Regions from separate parts of the Labilibaculum antarcticum genome, predicted to be linked through region 1. Evidence: riboswitches for the same ligand, from Rfam matches in the RefSeq annotation. Region 1 holds a riboswitch; the other holds the start of a gene.
What was found. A riboswitch is a leader RNA that binds a small molecule or an ion and turns the genes downstream of it on or off. The one in region 1 is predicted to bind cobalamin.
Positions count from the first base shown of each region.

Region 2: it holds a riboswitch for cobalamin, as region 1 does, so the genes downstream of both, ALGA_RS17860 (hypothetical protein) here and ALGA_RS17035 (TonB-dependent receptor plug domain-containing protein) in region 1, are expected to answer to the same signal.

Region 1 covers NZ_AP018042.1:4,297,239-4,306,122, forward strand. The annotation lists gene ALGA_RS17030 (TonB-dependent receptor plug domain-containing protein) at 1-1,915, shown strand, start outside; cobalamin riboswitch at 2,063-2,269, shown strand; gene ALGA_RS17035 (TonB-dependent receptor plug domain-containing protein) at 2,360-4,270, shown strand; gene ALGA_RS17040 (cadherin-like domain-containing protein) at 4,281-5,678, shown strand; gene ALGA_RS17045 (family 20 glycosylhydrolase) at 5,827-8,079, shown strand; gene ALGA_RS17050 (CHAD domain-containing protein) at 8,194-8,884, shown strand, end outside.
Region 2 covers NZ_AP018042.1:4,485,573-4,494,456, reverse strand. The annotation lists gene cobI (precorrin-2 C(20)-methyltransferase) at 1-366, opposite strand, end outside; gene ALGA_RS17870 (sirohydrochlorin chelatase) at 388-1,245, opposite strand; gene cobA (uroporphyrinogen-III C-methyltransferase) at 1,251-2,024, opposite strand; gene ALGA_RS17860 (hypothetical protein) at 2,126-2,347, opposite strand; cobalamin riboswitch at 2,379-2,579, opposite strand; gene ALGA_RS23020 (hypothetical protein) at 3,040-3,198, shown strand; gene ALGA_RS17850 (AMP-binding protein) at 3,441-5,084, opposite strand; gene ALGA_RS17845 (amidase) at 5,361-6,980, shown strand; gene ALGA_RS17840 (tetratricopeptide repeat-containing sensor histidine kinase) at 7,050-8,884, opposite strand, start outside.

The sequences.
Region 1 (8,884 bases):
AAAGCGTTCGGCAGCAGTAGATATTCTTCAGTATCCTGGAGTATCGGCCGTTGTAAGTATGCGCGGATTTAGCCCTTCACCAAGCGTAAAGTATACTACAATACTAATTAATGGAAAACCTTCTGGTACTGATAATATTGCAAGTATTGATTTACAGAATGTAGAGAGAGTGGAAATATTAAAAGGACCTTTTTCGGCACAATACGGATCTGCCGCTATGGCGGGTGTTATTAATATTGTTACCAAGAATAGTTCTGGAGAAATACGGGGTCAGCTAGCCATGGAATATGGAAGTTTTCATAGGTCAAAAGTGAATTTGGCTTTAGGTGGTTCTTTATCTGAAGTTTTGGATTTCGACTTGGGATTTTCATACAACAATCAAGCTAAGGATTATAAGACAGGAGAAAATAATTTGTATGATGAGAAATCTGCTAAATCGATATTGGATGCAAGTACCTATGGTGAGCGAATGGAGAATTCTCAATTCACAACTTACAATTTAAATTCACGTTTGGGAATTGTACTGGCTGAGAACTGGAAACTAAATGTAAATGGTGGATATTATAAGGGAAAGGATATCGAAACGCCTGGTAATTTTTGGCATACAGGAGGAATGGACAAAAAGGACATTGAACGTTTTACAACAGGCTTCGATTTGATGGGTAAGATGAACGGACATCAAATCGAATTCTCGCCTTTTTATTCGAATGAAGAGAATAAGACTTACGATGTTGGCTCCGATGGTTATGGGGATTTTGAGAGTGTTTACAAAACCTACGGTTTTCAATTGAATGACTCTTATCAAATCGGAAATCATAGTTTGGCTGTTGGGTTAGATAATAAAACCGAAAGGTATGAGAGTATGAACTTTGATACCTCTGGAGCGATAGAGGCACCATATCAACCGGATTATAAAAATATAGCCACAGGGATCTATGGGCAGGCTCAATTTAAATTATTGAACGATAAATTGAATTTTATGCTCGGACTGCGAGGCGATAATATCAAATTTAAACTTGATGCTGATAATTTGTTGGGAAATGAGAAGAGTGAAGAGGATTATTGGGTATTCACAAAAAATATTGGTGCAAAATATGAACTAATAAAAGGATTTTCAACCCATGCTAGTTGGGGAGATGCTTTTTTAGCTCCTAAAGCTTATCAAGTTGCTGGTGTATATACTCGAGGAACGACTACCACAGAAGGGAATTCTGATCTTGATCCGGAGAAATCGAACACTTTGGATTTTGGGTTTGGCTATGACAACTATAAGAAAGGAATTAAATTGGATGTAACTTATTTTACGACCCATCACAAGGATAAGATTATCAAAAGTACCTTGCCAAATCACAATTCAACCTATATAAATGCACAGAGTGCAGATATGAATGGTCTGGAATTACTTGCGTCTTATGATATTGGAGCTCTAAAAGATTATGACTATTCATTACGTGTATTTGTAAACTATACACATTTGATCGATGCAAAAGTAAAGTATCAAGACTCGGAAGGAAATGATTTGACAGGAGAAATGAGATACGTACGTGATAATACAGCTTCTTTTGGTGTCGAATTTGATAATTTGAAAGGATTTTCAACACAATTAATGGGTCGGTACATTGGTCATAGATATGAAAACAATTATATGTATTTGGCCGATTACTCCAATTATCCGACTGTTGCAAAGCAAGCAATTGTGTTTAATAATGAAGAGGTTCGTCCTGATTTAATAAATGAAGAGTTACTACGTCACCCTGTTTCAATGGAATTTGATTATTCTACAAGTTATACATTCAAAGAAAAATATATCGTAGGATTAACTATATCTAACTTATTGGACGAGAATTACACCGAAAAGGACGGTTACAACATGCCTGGAAGATCAGTGACAGCCAAGTTTGCTTATCGATTCTAAAAAAGAATTTTATTCAGTTGAAAGGGGGTGTTCCAATTTTGGGATGTCCCTTTTTTTATTGTTTACTGGTTATTAGTAGTTGGGTTGCAATGTGTTTTAAAATATTTTCTAAATAAGAGATTCCTAAATCTGATTTTGTTTTTTTTTATACATTTGCAGAGCAATTGGTTCTCGTGTGTCTGAATATTATCAGATGGAGATGAAAAGGGAATCCGGTTAAAGTCCGGAACTGTTCCCGTAGCTGTAAGCTCAGAAAAAGCTTTTTCACCACAATGCCACTGTCCCGACATGTCGAGATGGGAAGGCCGAAAAAGTTGAGTAAGTCAGAAGACCTGCCAATGCAAACTTATTTTTCAAAACATTCGGAGAAGATGTTTGGAAGACGATTGAATCCTATATTTCTTTTGTTCTATCCTTGTGTTTTCTTCTTTATCATACAATAAGATGAAGTTGAAATATTTATTTATAGTAATTGTAAGTTTTTTGAATTTTAGTGCTTGGTCGCAAACCATGGGTATCGATACCATCCAAATTGAATCTATTGATATTGTTGCACCAAGACTTCAGCATTTTTCGTCCACCGAAAAAACGGTGCTAATTGATTCTATTCTTATTCAGAGATACGATGGAAAAGATTTATCGAGCTTACTTCAGAAAACATCTTTGGTAAATATCTCTTCAAGTGGTGCATTTGGGGCTCTTGCTACGGTCGGAATGCGAGGTGCATCAGGAACACACACATCTGTGAATTGGAATGGGATTCCAGTTAATTCTTTGACAACAGGTTCGGCAGATTTATCTTTAATAAATGCTGGTTCTTTCGATGAAGTTCAGGTGATTTATGGTGCTGTAGGATCTTTATATGGTTCAGGAACCTTAGGTGGTGCTATTGAATTGTCAAATACGCCCGATTGGAAAAAAAAGTCCTCTGTTGGTCTGAATTCTGAAATAGGTAGCTTCTCAAATTCTACAACCAAACTTTTTGGTAAATATTCCAACAAGTCGATTTCTTATTCAGGTCAAGTCTTTTTTCAGTATGGAAAGAATGATTTTTCGTACACCGATTTTCATGATTTTGGATCGCCTAAGGAGCGATTAAATAATAATGAGAACAGAGCATTTGGGACAATACAAGACCTGCACTTAAAAATTAATGAACACTATATTGATTTTGGAGCCTGGTATCAGGTAAAAGAAAAGAATATTGGTGGATTAATGGGAATTGGTGCTCCCATTAGCTATCAGAAACAACGCGATTCGTCCTTTAAAGCTTATGTCGGTTGGAAAAAATTGGTTGGTAAATTTCGTTTGGAAGCAAAATCCGCGTATTTATCAGATTATTTGAAGTATACCGATAGAGGCAGTGCCACTAATACAGGATATAAAATATTTTCAGAGATAGAATCGAAACGTTGGTTAAATGATGTCAACTTGAGATATTATTTCTCAGATAATTGGAGTATTGATATAAATGGTAAATACAGTTGGTTGAAAGGGATCACCAATAATTATGAGGGCGATATTATTGAGAATGAATCACGTTTAACTTTAGCTGCTAAATATACTCCCTTATTAGGCACATTTATTTTCACCTATGGTAAAGAGTGGAATTCGGAGGTTAATCCGCCGGAAATGTATTCATTTAGTTCTTTAATTCATCTTTTCCCAAATATTATAGATATTCGAGCTAAAGCATCGACTCATTACAGAAGGCCCACATTTAATGATCGTTACTGGAATAATTCAGGGAACGTTGATTTAAAGTCTGAGAATGGATGGAATTATGAATTAGGATTAGTGATGCTATCTCAAAAGGCATTGAATGGTGATATTACTCTTGATTTGAATGCGTATAAGGCTCTTAATGATGAATTAATTGCATGGCAACCAGAATCTGGATCTCTTTGGAGACCTGTTAACATAGGCAAGTCAGTTACTCAAGGTGCAGATGTTGAATTAACTCATGTAATGAAAATTAAAAATAACAGCTTGCGTACCTCATTAAAATATGCATATAACGATGCTTACAATAATGATAAGGAAAGCGATAACTATAAGAAGACATTAGCCTATCGTCCGCATCACATAGTCAAATTTTCTTCCGATTATTTATTTGGGAAATGGGATGTTGGATTGTTGGGGACTTTACGTTCAAATACCAATACTTGGGAAGGAGACCAGGTGGATGGTAATTTACTGGTAGATATTAACGCAGGCTATCGTTTCGATACCAATTTTGCAAAAATTAAATTAACAGGTAGAGTAGAAAACTTGTTAGATGAATCATATGAAATTGTTAGGTTTTACCCCATGCCTGGCAGAGCTTATTATTTTGGGGTAAATGTAATTTTTTAATTAATTAGCTATGAAAAAGGTTTTGAATCTTGTATTGGGATTGTTAATTGCAAGTGTTTCGTTAGTATCGTGTTCTGATGACGATGACAATGCAATGCCGAATCTGTCGGTGAATAATGGTATCGTTCTTGAAAATAGTGCTACGGTAACTATTTCAGGATTAGAATTAAATGTTGTGGATGCTGATACCGATGATATTGATATTGTATATACGGTAACAACTGCTCCTGAAAATGGAATTCTTGCTAATACGGCAGACCTTACAACTTCTGTTGATCTTTTTACTCAGGCTGATTTAGTTGCTTCTAAAATTGTATATGTACACAATGGAAGTCAAACTTTAACGGATGAGTTTTCTTTTACAGTTACAGATGGAGACAATCTATTAACAGGTATTTTTAATATTAGTATTGGTGAAAAGCAGATCAGCTATTTTTATGTGTTGAACGAAGGAAGTTCTAATGGTTCAGTTACAATGATCAACAGAAATGATGAGGTGACCAATAATTATTTTTCATCAGTAAATAGTGGAGTTACTTTAGGTCAATTTCCTCAATCTATGGCAATTAATGATGAATATGCATATATTGTTGTGACTACAGGAAGCGGTGCTGGTTATGTTGAAGTTGTTACTGCTTCAGATTTTAAGCATTATGCAACCATTTCTGGATTTTCATATCCTCGTGAAATTGCTTTTGCCAATGGAAAAGCTTACGTGTCGAATGGTAACGGAGCTGATGCAAATTATTCGAAACAAAATAATGAAGTTTATGTGATTGATTTGAAAACAATGACTAAAACAAAGGAAATTGCTGTTGGTGCAGGACCAGAAAAAATGATTGTTTCAGGAGGTAAGTTATATGTTGCAAACAGTGGTGGATGGTCGAACGACGACAATACTGTTTCTGTAATTGATGTTGATACGGATGAAGTGATTGAAACGATTACTGTAAAATATTGCCCTAAAGATATGGTAGTTGATGTAAATGGAGATGTTTGGGCATATTGTGGAGGTAAGCCAGATTATTCCAATTATCCAGATGTGACTATTTCTAATATAGGAATCTCAAAAATTACAACATCGTCTAATGAGGTAATATCTTATGAGTTAACAGATATTTCATCGGGTACAAAGATGATTGCAATTAACAAAGCTAAGGATGTTGTTTATTTCATATCTGATGCCGTTTATGCAATGAACATTGATGATACAGCTTTACCAACAGCTAAATTTATTGATGCTACATTTTACGGAATGGATGTGAATCCTGTTAATGGAAACCTTTGGTTGAGTGAGTCGAATGGTGCAACTACTGCTGGAAAAGTTCATGTTTACTCTTCACAAGGTGATAAAATAAAGGATGTTATTGTAGGGAATTTTCCAAATTCAACAATGTTTAGTTACTAATTAAGTAATTATTATATAAATGTAAGTGGCATTTCTAAATAAGAAATGCCACTTTTTTTATGCTCAGTAATTTCTATCTATTTCTTAGATAAATTTATTAAGTTTAACGTTCCTAAAGCCTAATACTAACAATTAATCAATTGATTCTATGAGAACTTCCTTACTATTTTTGTTGCTGATAAGCGCACAAGTTATGAATCCTTTTAATTCCGATGCTCAAACAAGTAATTCCATAGGCATAATTCCAAAGCCATCAAGAATTATTACTACTAAGGGGAGTTTATTGTTAAAAGAAGATGTAAAGATATTCTTTTCGGAAGGAATTGAAGATGAAAAGGTTTTGCTTTCCTATTTGAGCGATCAGATTAATCAGTTGACAGGTGTTCGAATTCCTAAAAAGATAACAAGAAAACTGCCAGCATCGAACAAAATCATTTTTAAGAAGGTAAATGATGAAAATTGGGGAGAAGAAGAATATTCTTTAATTGTTGATGTTACTGGAGTTTTAATTGAGGCTAATTCGGGCAAAGGATTTTTTTACGGAATACAATCTCTCTTGCAGTTAGTTTCTCTAAATGCTGAGCTGAAAATTCCTTACGTAAAGATATTGGATGAACCAAGATATTCGTATCGGGGAATGCATTTAGACGTGTGCCGTCATTTCTTTTCTGTCGATTTTATCAAGAAATATATCGATTTAATGGCCATGTATAAGATGAATACTTTTCATTGGCATTTAACCGAGGATCAGGGATGGAGAATAGAAATTAAGAAATATCCGAAACTAACAGAGATTGGTGCATGGCGAATCGAAAAGGATGGGAGTAGGTACGGAGGGTTTTATACCCAAGATCAAATTAAAGAGATTGTAAAATATGCTGCCGATCGTTTTATTACAGTAATTCCTGAGATTGAATTACCGGGTCATTCTGTAGCAGCCCTCTCTGCTTATCCTTATTTGGCTTGTACCGAAGGTCTTTTTAATGTCGAAAATGAATGGGGCGTATTTGATGATGTGTATTGCGCAGGAAAGGAGACTACTTTTGAGTTTTTGCAAAATGTATTACTAGAGGTTATCGATTTGTTTCCGTCAGAGTATATTCATATTGGTGGCGATGAGTGTCCTAAGTCAAATTGGGCATCATGTCCTCTGTGTCAGAAACGTATTAAAGAAGAAGGTTTAAAAGATGAACATGAATTACAATCCTATTTTATCCAGCGTATAGAGAAGTTTTTAATAAGTAAAAATCGCAAGATTATTGGTTGGGATGAGATATTGGAAGGTGGTTTAGCACCTGAGGCAACCGTTATGTCATGGCGGGGAACTGAAGGTGGTATTCAGGCTGCAAAACAGCAACACGATGTGATAATGACACCTGGATCCCATTGTTATTTTGATCATTACCAAGATGAAAATTACATTGAACCTACTGCTATTGGAGGTTTTTCTCCACTAAAGAAGGTGTATGAATTTGAACCAACACCTTCAGAATTAAATGAAGACGAAGCAAAATACATTCTGGGAGCACAAGCAAATGTTTGGACCGAATATATGCATACTTCAGATCGGGTAGAGTATATGGTTGCTCCTCGAATTTGTGCTTTGGCCGAAGTAGTGTGGTCGGCGAAAGATCAGAGAAATTGGGCTGATTTTCAGCTTAGGATGAATCATCATTACGAATTATTGCATAAAAAAGAGATAAATTCATTTATACAGGCACCGCATGGTGGAGTGAATAGGAATTTCTTCTTCGATCGGATGAAATTACCTTTAGAGGTGAAATTGCAGAATACTGAAATAAGATACACATTGGATGGTTCGAAGCCAGATGTTAATTCTAAAATTTATACCGAACCATTGGTGTTGAAAAATACGACTAGCATTAAAACTCAAACCTTTCACCAATCAGGCTTAAAGAGTAAAATTAGAAATATTGAATGCATTAAAATTTTGCCATTGGTGCCGGATACGATATCAGAACTTGCGCAAGGATTAAGATATAAGATTATTAAAGGGAAATTTAATAATCTTAATGAGTTAACTAACGATGAAGTAATGGAGTGTGGAGTTCTTGATAAGATTAAGTTCCCTAAAGATATTGAAGAGGACTGCTACGCGATGGAAATTACGGGATTTCTAAAAATTGATAAAAAAGCAACTTATACCTTTTTTAATTACGCTGTCGATCCTGTTCAAATATCCATTGGTGGTCATGTTTTAATTAATCAGGAAGGACTAAATTCAAGATATGAACGCAGAGGTCGAATTCATCTTGATGAAGGCTTGTATCCTATAAAAATAATAATGGTGAAAAACACTCCCTACGCTAATCAGCAAGTTTCTTGGTGTTCAAATTATTTTTACCAAATACCAATCAATTCAGAAAATCTATTTCATTAATAAATACAGATCTCCCATTATTGAAAATGGGAGATTTTTGTTGTAATAGGTTTACTTAATAAGTGTTTTGAAAAATTCTTTGATTTTATGTATCTTGTATATAAAAATAGAAATATGGAATCTAAAGAGGGAAGTACCAGCTTAAGTTTATTTTATAAAGAAAAATTCGATTCTTTTTTGCGTAATCTATCAGTAGCTGAGCAAATTAAAGAAGAAGACATTCATAAGTTACGTGTGGATATAAAATACATACGAAGCTTATTGTTATTGATCGAAGAATTGAATTTTGATTCCGATATTGCCGCAAAGCTTTTGAAACAGCTAAAAAGCATTTTTAATAGTGCAGGTAAACTGCGTGTTATTCAGGTTTCTAAATCATTGATGTTAAAAGGTGGTGTTGAGATACCTGCTGAGATAATGCTTATTTTAAATAGAGAGTTGAATTCAAAAGCGGATAATTTTAAAACAAGCCTTACTGAATTTGATCTTCTTAAATTTAAACAAAGAATAACAAGCTTGTATTCAGTATTAAACAAGGTAAATATTTCTGAATTAAAAATAAAAGTTGATAGCATCATCCATGATGAATTGGAAATCGTTAACCGATTATTTAATTCATCAAAAGGAGAAGAATATCATCATCAAATCAGAAAACTTTTAAAGGTAGTTAAAGCCTTGGAACAGTTGCTATTGGTTCTTCACGACGATGAGAAAAGAAGGCAAGCATTGGATATCGTAAATGCTACCGAAACATCTTTAGGTAATTGGCACAATTATAAGGTCTTGGATAATTTCTTGATGAAAT
Region 2 (8,884 bases), 190 kb from region 1:
ACTATTCTTCCTGAAATCTTCAAGCAAATAGGAAAATGTGCTGAAAAATGAGATATCACCTTCACTCACAACTGATACCTGTTTGCCTTCTTCAACATCTTTCTGTACTTTTAAAAACAAATCAGCATAAGCCTTCACCGCATGCGATCGATCTTTACTCATCGGTACATTAATAGGGATGAATTTCTTCTCCTCTACATCCAATTGCTTCAAAATCACCAATGAAAAACTATCCTGATTTCCTTTTGATGATTGCGTTGCCGGATAGTAAATCTTCTCCGATTTCTTCAAACAATTCAAGGCTTTCACCGTTATTAACTCAGGATCTCCCGGTCCTAACGCTACACCAAACACTTTTCCGCTCATATCTTTTATTCCCCTCTTCTATTATTGATGATGATGTCCGTGATCATGACTATGCCCGTGATCGTGTCCATGATGATTGTGTGGCTCCACCCCGGTTAAAACAGTAGTTGCTACCAAATCAACTTTTCCGTCTAACACTTCTTGTAATCTTGTATTCAATACCTCAAACAATCCATTCACATCACCTAACAAGGGTGCAATTGCGATGTTCTTATCCGGATTTTCTTTTGCAAAAACCTCCATCGTATCATTTGCTTTATCCATATAAACTCCAGGAAAAAATACAAAAGGCAACATCACAATATTTTTAAACGGCAAGACCTTCAACCAATCCAATACCACAGGCAATGCCGGATAAGTCATGTTGCTCGTGTAGGCATTAACAGCAAAAGGATAATTCTGTTTTTCCTGAATCAAACGGGTCATCTTCGCCAAATCGGCATTGGCCTCGGCTTTGGAAGCTCCAATACCTAGTCCCAGAAATGCAGTATCATCAATCTTCCAATCCTTATTTTTAAGAGTTTCACTTATGAGCTGCACTCCGTACTCAACCATTTCATTACATGTCCCGATGTAATTGGCCAACTGAATCTTCACCTTATATTTATCCTGAAGGCCATTTAAGGCATAAGGAATATCTCTTTCCATATGCACTCCTGTAAATAAAAAGACAGGAATAGCAATAATCTCTAAGACTCCTTTTTCAAGCAATCGCTTCACACCCGTCTCAAAATCCGGTTCAGACAGCTCCAAAAATCCATATTCAACCTCATAATCCGTAACTTGAGACGCAAATCGCTCTGCAAACTCTTGAAAAGCTCTTGCTCCTCTTTCTTTGCGGGTTCCATGCCCACACAGTAAAATTCCTTTTCTGTTCATAGCTATCAAATTTCTGTTTCGGCCATTTGATTAATCAGTGGTGATAATTGTTCTGAATAGGCGACTACTTCCCCAACAATAAATATTGCCGGTGGTTTAAAATCATGCTCCTCCATCTTTGCCACAATATTTCCTAAAGTTCCTTTTAGCACTTCCTGTTCCGGCAAAGTTCCCCAACGAATCATGGCAACCGGTGTTTCTGGTTTCCTGCCATTTGCCATCAGATTTCGAACAATTCGTGCTGCCTGTGTAACCCCCATATAGAAAACAAGAGTATCAATACCCGTAGCAATCTTATCCCACTGAATTTCTGTTTTGTGATTATCACACTGATGTCCTGTGAAAAAAGCTACTGAAGAAGCCACATTTCTCAATGTAACAGGAATACCAGCGGCTCCAGGAACAGCAAATCCTGCCGTAATACCAGGAATCACTTCAAACTCAATGTCATGTTCTTTCAAACCCAATATCTCTTCCGCGCCACGACCAAATACGAATGGGTCTCCACCTTTCAATCGTACAATCTTCTTTCCTGCTAATCCTAACTCAATCAGCATTCCATTGATCTCTTCCTGTGGATAGGTATGTTGTTTGTTCCTTTTCCCAACGTAAATAATTTCACAATCAGATTTACAATAGGCTAACAATTCCTTGTTTACCAAATAATCATATAGTACTACGTCTGCATTTTCAATGGCGCGAATAGACTTCAGTGTGATTAATTCAGGATCGCCCGGACCAGCACCAACAATGCTCACTTTACCTCTTTTAGGATTCATTTCATCTTGATTTTAAAGTATACAAACGGTAGTTTGCCTTTAAGTTATGAGTACAACAATTCGGTCCTGTTGAAAACAACAAGCTGAATTATTAAATTGTATTAATTTGGGAGTAATCTTAGGCTCCAAAAATTAAACTTTTGCGAATCGCATTTTTCTGCCTTCGCTCTTTCATAAAGTTTTGGAGTTAACCAGTTCGTTTTATCAATAAACGAGATGAACAGAGTGTCATCTATAACCGATCTAAATTTTAAAATTTGGTTCCGAATTAACGAACCAAGCATAATATGCCACTTAGGCATAAACATAGTCTTTCTCTTCATAATCTAACTTTTAGTCCCGAAAGTATCGATTAAACAAAATTGCTTTTAAGCAGGTCTTCTGACTTTCTCCCTCTTGTTGCGCCTTCCCATATCTTCCATAAGATACAGTGACATCATGCAACAGAGTTTGGTATAGAGATTACAGCTGCGGGTACAGTTCCGGACTCAAACCGGATTCCCTCTTTAATATCAAATCAAGTGATAGGATATTGCCAAATCGCGAAACAAATGTATCAATATTAATTCAAGATTTTAAGCATTCCTCACATCATTATTGAGCTTCGAATAACACCAACCACAATCTATCCTGATAATCTGACACATACAAATATGAAATAAGTCTCACATCTGTCGAGAAACATATTTTACAAGTTTAGTCCAGAACATAAAAGAAAACATCCACACCTATATTTTATTATGTGTCATAATATGATGTTCTCTACATTTATGCTAATCTAAACTTCTATTATCATGAGTAAAGTAAGACTGTAAATTGATGGAATTCGAATTTACCGCCCAAAGAAAAGCGGGCAATTACACTTTGTAATAATTGCAGATCACACAATCGAAGCGGATAAAATAATGGCGACTACAATTCCTCTAGAACCGTTTAAAGTAAGCGTCATGATAATGAATATTTCTTAGACTCCAATCAACCGGGTTCTGAAGGCTTATATATCCTAAGCAGAAAAATGCTTAAAGACAGAGAATTAAATGTTCATATCTACTTAAGACTCACAAGAAAAAGCCAAAGAGATTTAGGTGAAATATTAAAAGATATAGAAACAGGAGTAGCAGGTGATGCATCTAATATCGTGACTGATATCGTTGGTGCAGTTAATGTTTCTTGATTAATCATCTCGAAAAAGGCCGTCTCGTTGGTTGGTAAAATGGTAAAGGATATTCCGGATAGATATTTTGGATTTATGAGCGCATTTGAAAGGTTTGGTCCGGAATTCGAGGCCCTGACCGAAATCGACCGGAAAAAAAAATTCACTGGAGACACTTCCCTTATTTACAGTTGGTCACTTGAAGAATCGATACAAAATACAAGGCAAAAAAAAAGGCTGATTTTCATCAGCCTTTTGTATTTCTAATAGTATAAAAATCGTTTTATTTTATGTGTTGCTGTTTTCTGAAATGGATCAACGTGAGCCACGATCAATTGAACCTGTGAAAATTTGTTCACCCGGGAGTTCACATATACCTGTAACTCCTGCATCAATTCATCGACTGTAAGATCAACATAATTACCCATCTCTTTTTTAACATTATGATATTGCTGTTCCAGCTCCTCATAATTAAAATGAACCATTGCGACTAATTTGCCTTTCTGTTCAATAACTACAGATTCGACTACATGCTTAAAGTTATTGATTACCGATTCAATTTCTTCCGGATAAATATTTTCACCACTTGCTCCTACGATCATATTTTTTAAACGACCTTCAATGTATAAGTAATTGTCCTTATCCATTTTTGCGAGATCTCCGGTTTTAAACCAACCATCCTCTGTAAGCACCTCTTTGGTTTTCTCAGGTTCTTTATAATAACCCATCATTACATTATCCCCTTTTGCCCAAACTTCACCAATTTGAGTAATAGGATCAGGATTATTGATTTTCAGCTCAACTCCGACTAAAGCAGGGCCTGTCGATTTAAATTTAGTAATTGCCGGACCGCTTCCAGCAATTAATGGTGCTGTTTCGGTTAATCCGTAACCAATGGCATATGGAAATTTTGCTTCACGTAAAAAAAGCTCAACTTGCGAATTCAATTTCGCACCACCAATACCAAAAAAGGTTAATTTACCTCCAAAGGTTTCCATCAATTTCTTTCCTGCTATGGCATTTAGTTTTTTGCGGAAAAAAGGAATCTTATATAAATATCTGGTAACAGCCTTACCATTTATTGATGGCAAAATCTTACTCCTATAAATCTTTTCGATAATCAAAGGAACCGAAAACATAATGGTTGGTTTCACGTCCTTAAATGCAGAAATCAACAATGAAGGAACCGGAGCTTTACCCAAATAATAAATACAAGCACCAGCAATCATAGGTATCACATAGCCCAAAGTATTCTCATAAGTATGAGATAATGGTAATATGGAAAGAAAACGATCCGTTTCATCTATAGGATGAATCGTTTTTGATGCAATCGCATTAGAGCAAATATTTTTATGTGACAACATTACACCTTTTGAACTTCCTGTAGTTCCGGAGGTGTAAATAATTGCCGCCATATCTTCCTCGTTCACTTCATACCTGCACTCAGGTGTTAGTGAAGAATCAAAATTAATTTCATTCTTATTCGAAGAAATCAGACTGAAATCCTCAATTGCAAGCTTGTGATGCAAAGTATCAACATCAAGATTTTTTATTTTTGGCAACAATCCTTTTGAAACAAAAACTAGTTTTGCTTCTGAATGCCTCAATATGTTTTCAATCTCATATTCACTAAAATCGGGTAGCATAGGTACAACTACTGCTCCCATAAAAGTGGTTGCATAGTAGGCCATACCCCAATTAGGCATATTTGTACTCAAAAGAGCAATTTTATCACCAGGTTTTACTCCTAATTTTTCAAAAAATACAATCAAGGCTTGAATATTAGAATATACCTCGTTATAAGTAAAAGGAGTTTGCCCCACAAGGGCCATTGCGTTACAGTTGCCGAATTTCTCTACTGTTTCTGTAAAAAGCGCAGGAAATGTTAAACTTTTATACTGTTTCATCATGGTTTTATTTGTCCGTTGCAGTTCAATATTAAGGTTGAATTAATACAAATCACAGGTGCAAGTTAAAAAAAAAACAACATCCGTATTATCTTTTCAACGAATTGCTTGACATCCTACATATACGTTAAACACTCAGAAAAGTTCTCAAAGCTCTACACAATAACACTTTCAGATCCATATTATAAGGAAATAACCAAAGAATAATTCGACCTATTAAATCCTGAAATATTTCTTTTTTTAATACATTTAAGGCACAAACCTAAGCCTCAACCTATGAAACGTCGCCAATTTATCTCCTTATCTGCTCTTGGAGCAAGTACAATTACAGCATTTGGATTGCATTCTTGTCAAAACGAAACATCTTCGGAAACAAAAAAACTAAACCTAGAAGATTATAACACATTCCTTTTTAATGAGAAAAGTATTTCTGAATTACAGGAAATGATGGGAAATGGCGAATTAAATTCGGAGGAATTGATTATATCATATCTTGACCGAATTGAAAAAATTGATAAAAATGGTCCGGCGATTAATGCTGTTATAGAAAAAAATCCTGACGCCTTAGCCATTGCGAGAACTCTGGATGAGGAACGGAAGGCTGGTAAACTGAGAGGTTCTTTGCATGGCATTCCTATCATGCTAAAAGATAATTTTGACACTGCAGATAAAATGATGACAACTGCCGGATCATTAGCTATGAAAGGTAATTTTGCCGAAAAAGATGCTTTTGTTGTTCAACAATTAAGAAATGCAGGAGCAATTATTCTGGCTAAAACCAATTTAAGCGAGTGGGCAAATTTCAGAAGCACACGTTCGTCGAGCGGATGGAGTGGCCGCGGTGGACAAACTCATAATCCATATGTAATTGATCGCTCTCCTTGTGGTTCCAGTTCGGGTTCTGGTGTGGCCGTAGCTGCAAATTTATGTGTTGCAGCATTAGGTACCGAAACTGATGGATCAATTGTTTGCCCTTCGGGACACAATGGTGTGGTTGGGATTAAACCAAGTGTGGGCTTAGTCAGCAGATCTGGGATTATACCTATTGCCCATTCTCAGGACACTGCCGGTCCTATTGCCAGAAGTGTTAAAGATGCGGCACTACTTCTTACTGCGATGTGTGGCAGAGATGATAAGGATCCGATTACAATGAACGAAAACAATACAGGTCTTAATTATGCCAAGAATCTTTCAAAAGATGCCTTAAATGGAGCTAGAATTGGTGTAGTTCGCCAACTATTTGGATTTCATACAGCAGTCGACAAATTAATGGAACAAGCAATTGCAGACCTAAAAAATGCAGGTGCAATTCTTGTTTATGTTGAATTAGAAAACCTACATCAATATGGGAATGAGGAATTTGAAGTTCTTCTATACGAATTCAAACATAATTTGAATAAATATCTAAATGAATGCAGATTCCCAATTGTTAAAAATCTGGACGACATTATTAAATTTAATGAGCAATACAAACATCTTGAAATGCCATGGTTTGATCAGGAAATTATGGAGATGGCCAATAAAAAGGGAGATTTATCTGAAAAAAAATATCTGGAAGCCTTAGCCAAATGTAAAGAACTGTCAGGAAAAAAAGGAATTGATGCTACACTGAAGAAAAACAAAGTAGATGTACTAATTGCTCCGACAAATGGCCCTGCCTGGAATATTGATTTAATTAATGGGGACCATTATGGTGGAGGAAGCAGCGAACCTGCAGCTGTTTCAGGATATCCTAACATTACGGTTCCTGCAGGTTTTGTTCATAGTTTGCCAGTGGGAATCTCTTTCTTTGCCGAAGCATTCTCAGAACAAAAATTGATTCAATACGCCTACGCTTACGAGCAAGCCACCAAGCACAGAAAAGCGCCTGAATTTTATTCCACAATCATGCAATAAATTATTTTTATAAGAAAAAAACATATGGATTGTTAAAGCAATTATTTGCTTACAAGTAATACTTTCTTTTTATCGCACAAAAGGAAACTTTATTTCAAATGTACTTCCATTTCCCACTTCACTTTCTACGCGAATGGTGCCATTGTGAATACGGATTAATTCAGTACAAATACTTAAACCTAATCCTGTTCCTTGTTCATCGTGTACACCTCTAATGCTATTTGTTGTCTTAGTCACATCAAATAGCCGATCCTGAATATCTTTTGGCATCCCAGTTCCATCATCTTTCACTGTTATTTTCACAAAAGATTTCTCTTTTATCGCATCCAATTGAATTAAACCACCTTCATTGGTATATTTAATGGCATTAGAAATTAAATTTCTTAAAATGGTGCGAAGAATATCAGAATCTGCCTTCAACTCCTCTTCAATGGAATTATGAAATTTGAGTTCCACCTTATACTTTCTAAACTCTGAATCAAAACTGCTGTTTAACTCATCAAATAAATCATTAATGACTAATGATCTTGGATTAAATGCGATGGCTCCAATTTGAGCACGAGACCAATCCAATAGATTATTAAGCAACTTTAACCCTTCTGTTGATGATTGATGAATATAATTGGTAAATTCCACAACATTTTCATACTGTCCTTCTCTAACTTCACCTAATAATAATTCACTAAAACCAATTAAAGTATTAAAAGGATTCTTTAAATCGTGCGAAATTACCGAGAACAATTTATCCTTGGTTTTATTAATTCTTGCCAGCTTACGATTTATTTTACGATGTGAATAAAAACGCCAAAAAAGCACTATCACAATGATCAACATCAAAATGATAATCACTACCATGTACATTTCTTGAAATTTACGAGATTCCAACTCCTTTTCTGTATCAGACAATGTTTGCCGCATAGAGAATCGGTTCTGCATTTCATTAATGATCTCGAATTGCTGAATCGAAAAAATAGAATCATTTTGAGCCAAAAAAGCGTTATAACTCTCCGTTGCCTTCTGAAAATCATTTAGAATCTGATAGAAAGTCGCATAAGAATTGTAGACTTTTAATATTTTAGCATTCAAATTGAGGCTCTTGGCAATTTCAAGACTTTCCCGAAGACAGGCTTCTCCTTCTGCCCGCTTACTCTGTTGAGCATACACAAAAGCGATTCCAATGTAGTCATCAATAAGTCCAAAATTGTGATTGCGTTGTTTATTTAGCTTGACTGAATTTTGGTAGAATTCAAATGCCTTTTCATACTCTTTTTGAAAATAAAAAATATTAGCCATTCCATTTAAACAAAATGCAGCGTATCTCACATTCATTGATATCTGACTTTTATTATAGGCTCTCTGGTAGTAAACCATGGCAACATCCATGTCACCTTTTTCCTCATAAGTGCGTGCCAGTTCAAGCAGGACAGAACCAACTCCTAACTCATTTTTTTCGTTAGCAAGAATCTTCTTTGCCCTATTAAAATAGTCCAGGGCAAGCTTATAATCCTTTTTTGCACGATATACCAAACCCACATTTACATTGGAATAAGATTGACCTACCGAATTACCCAGCTTTGTAAATATATCCAGAGAATATTCCGAAAACTTTAAAGACAAAGGAATATTTCCAGTTAATAAATACAAATCGCCCAAATTATTATAGGAATAGGCTAATTGCACAGAATCTTTTTGTCTAAGACTATGTTCGAGGGCTGCATGCAAGTATGGAAGAGATTCTTTTGTTTTGTACTGGTAATGTAACTTCACGACACTAAGGAATCCATAAATTCGAGGCAGTTCTTTCTTTAAATTATATCTGGTGGCAATTTGTAATGCCTCTTCACCAAAAAGGACTGCACTATCCGGATTTATTTCCCGCAACCGCCAACACTCGTCACTTAAAT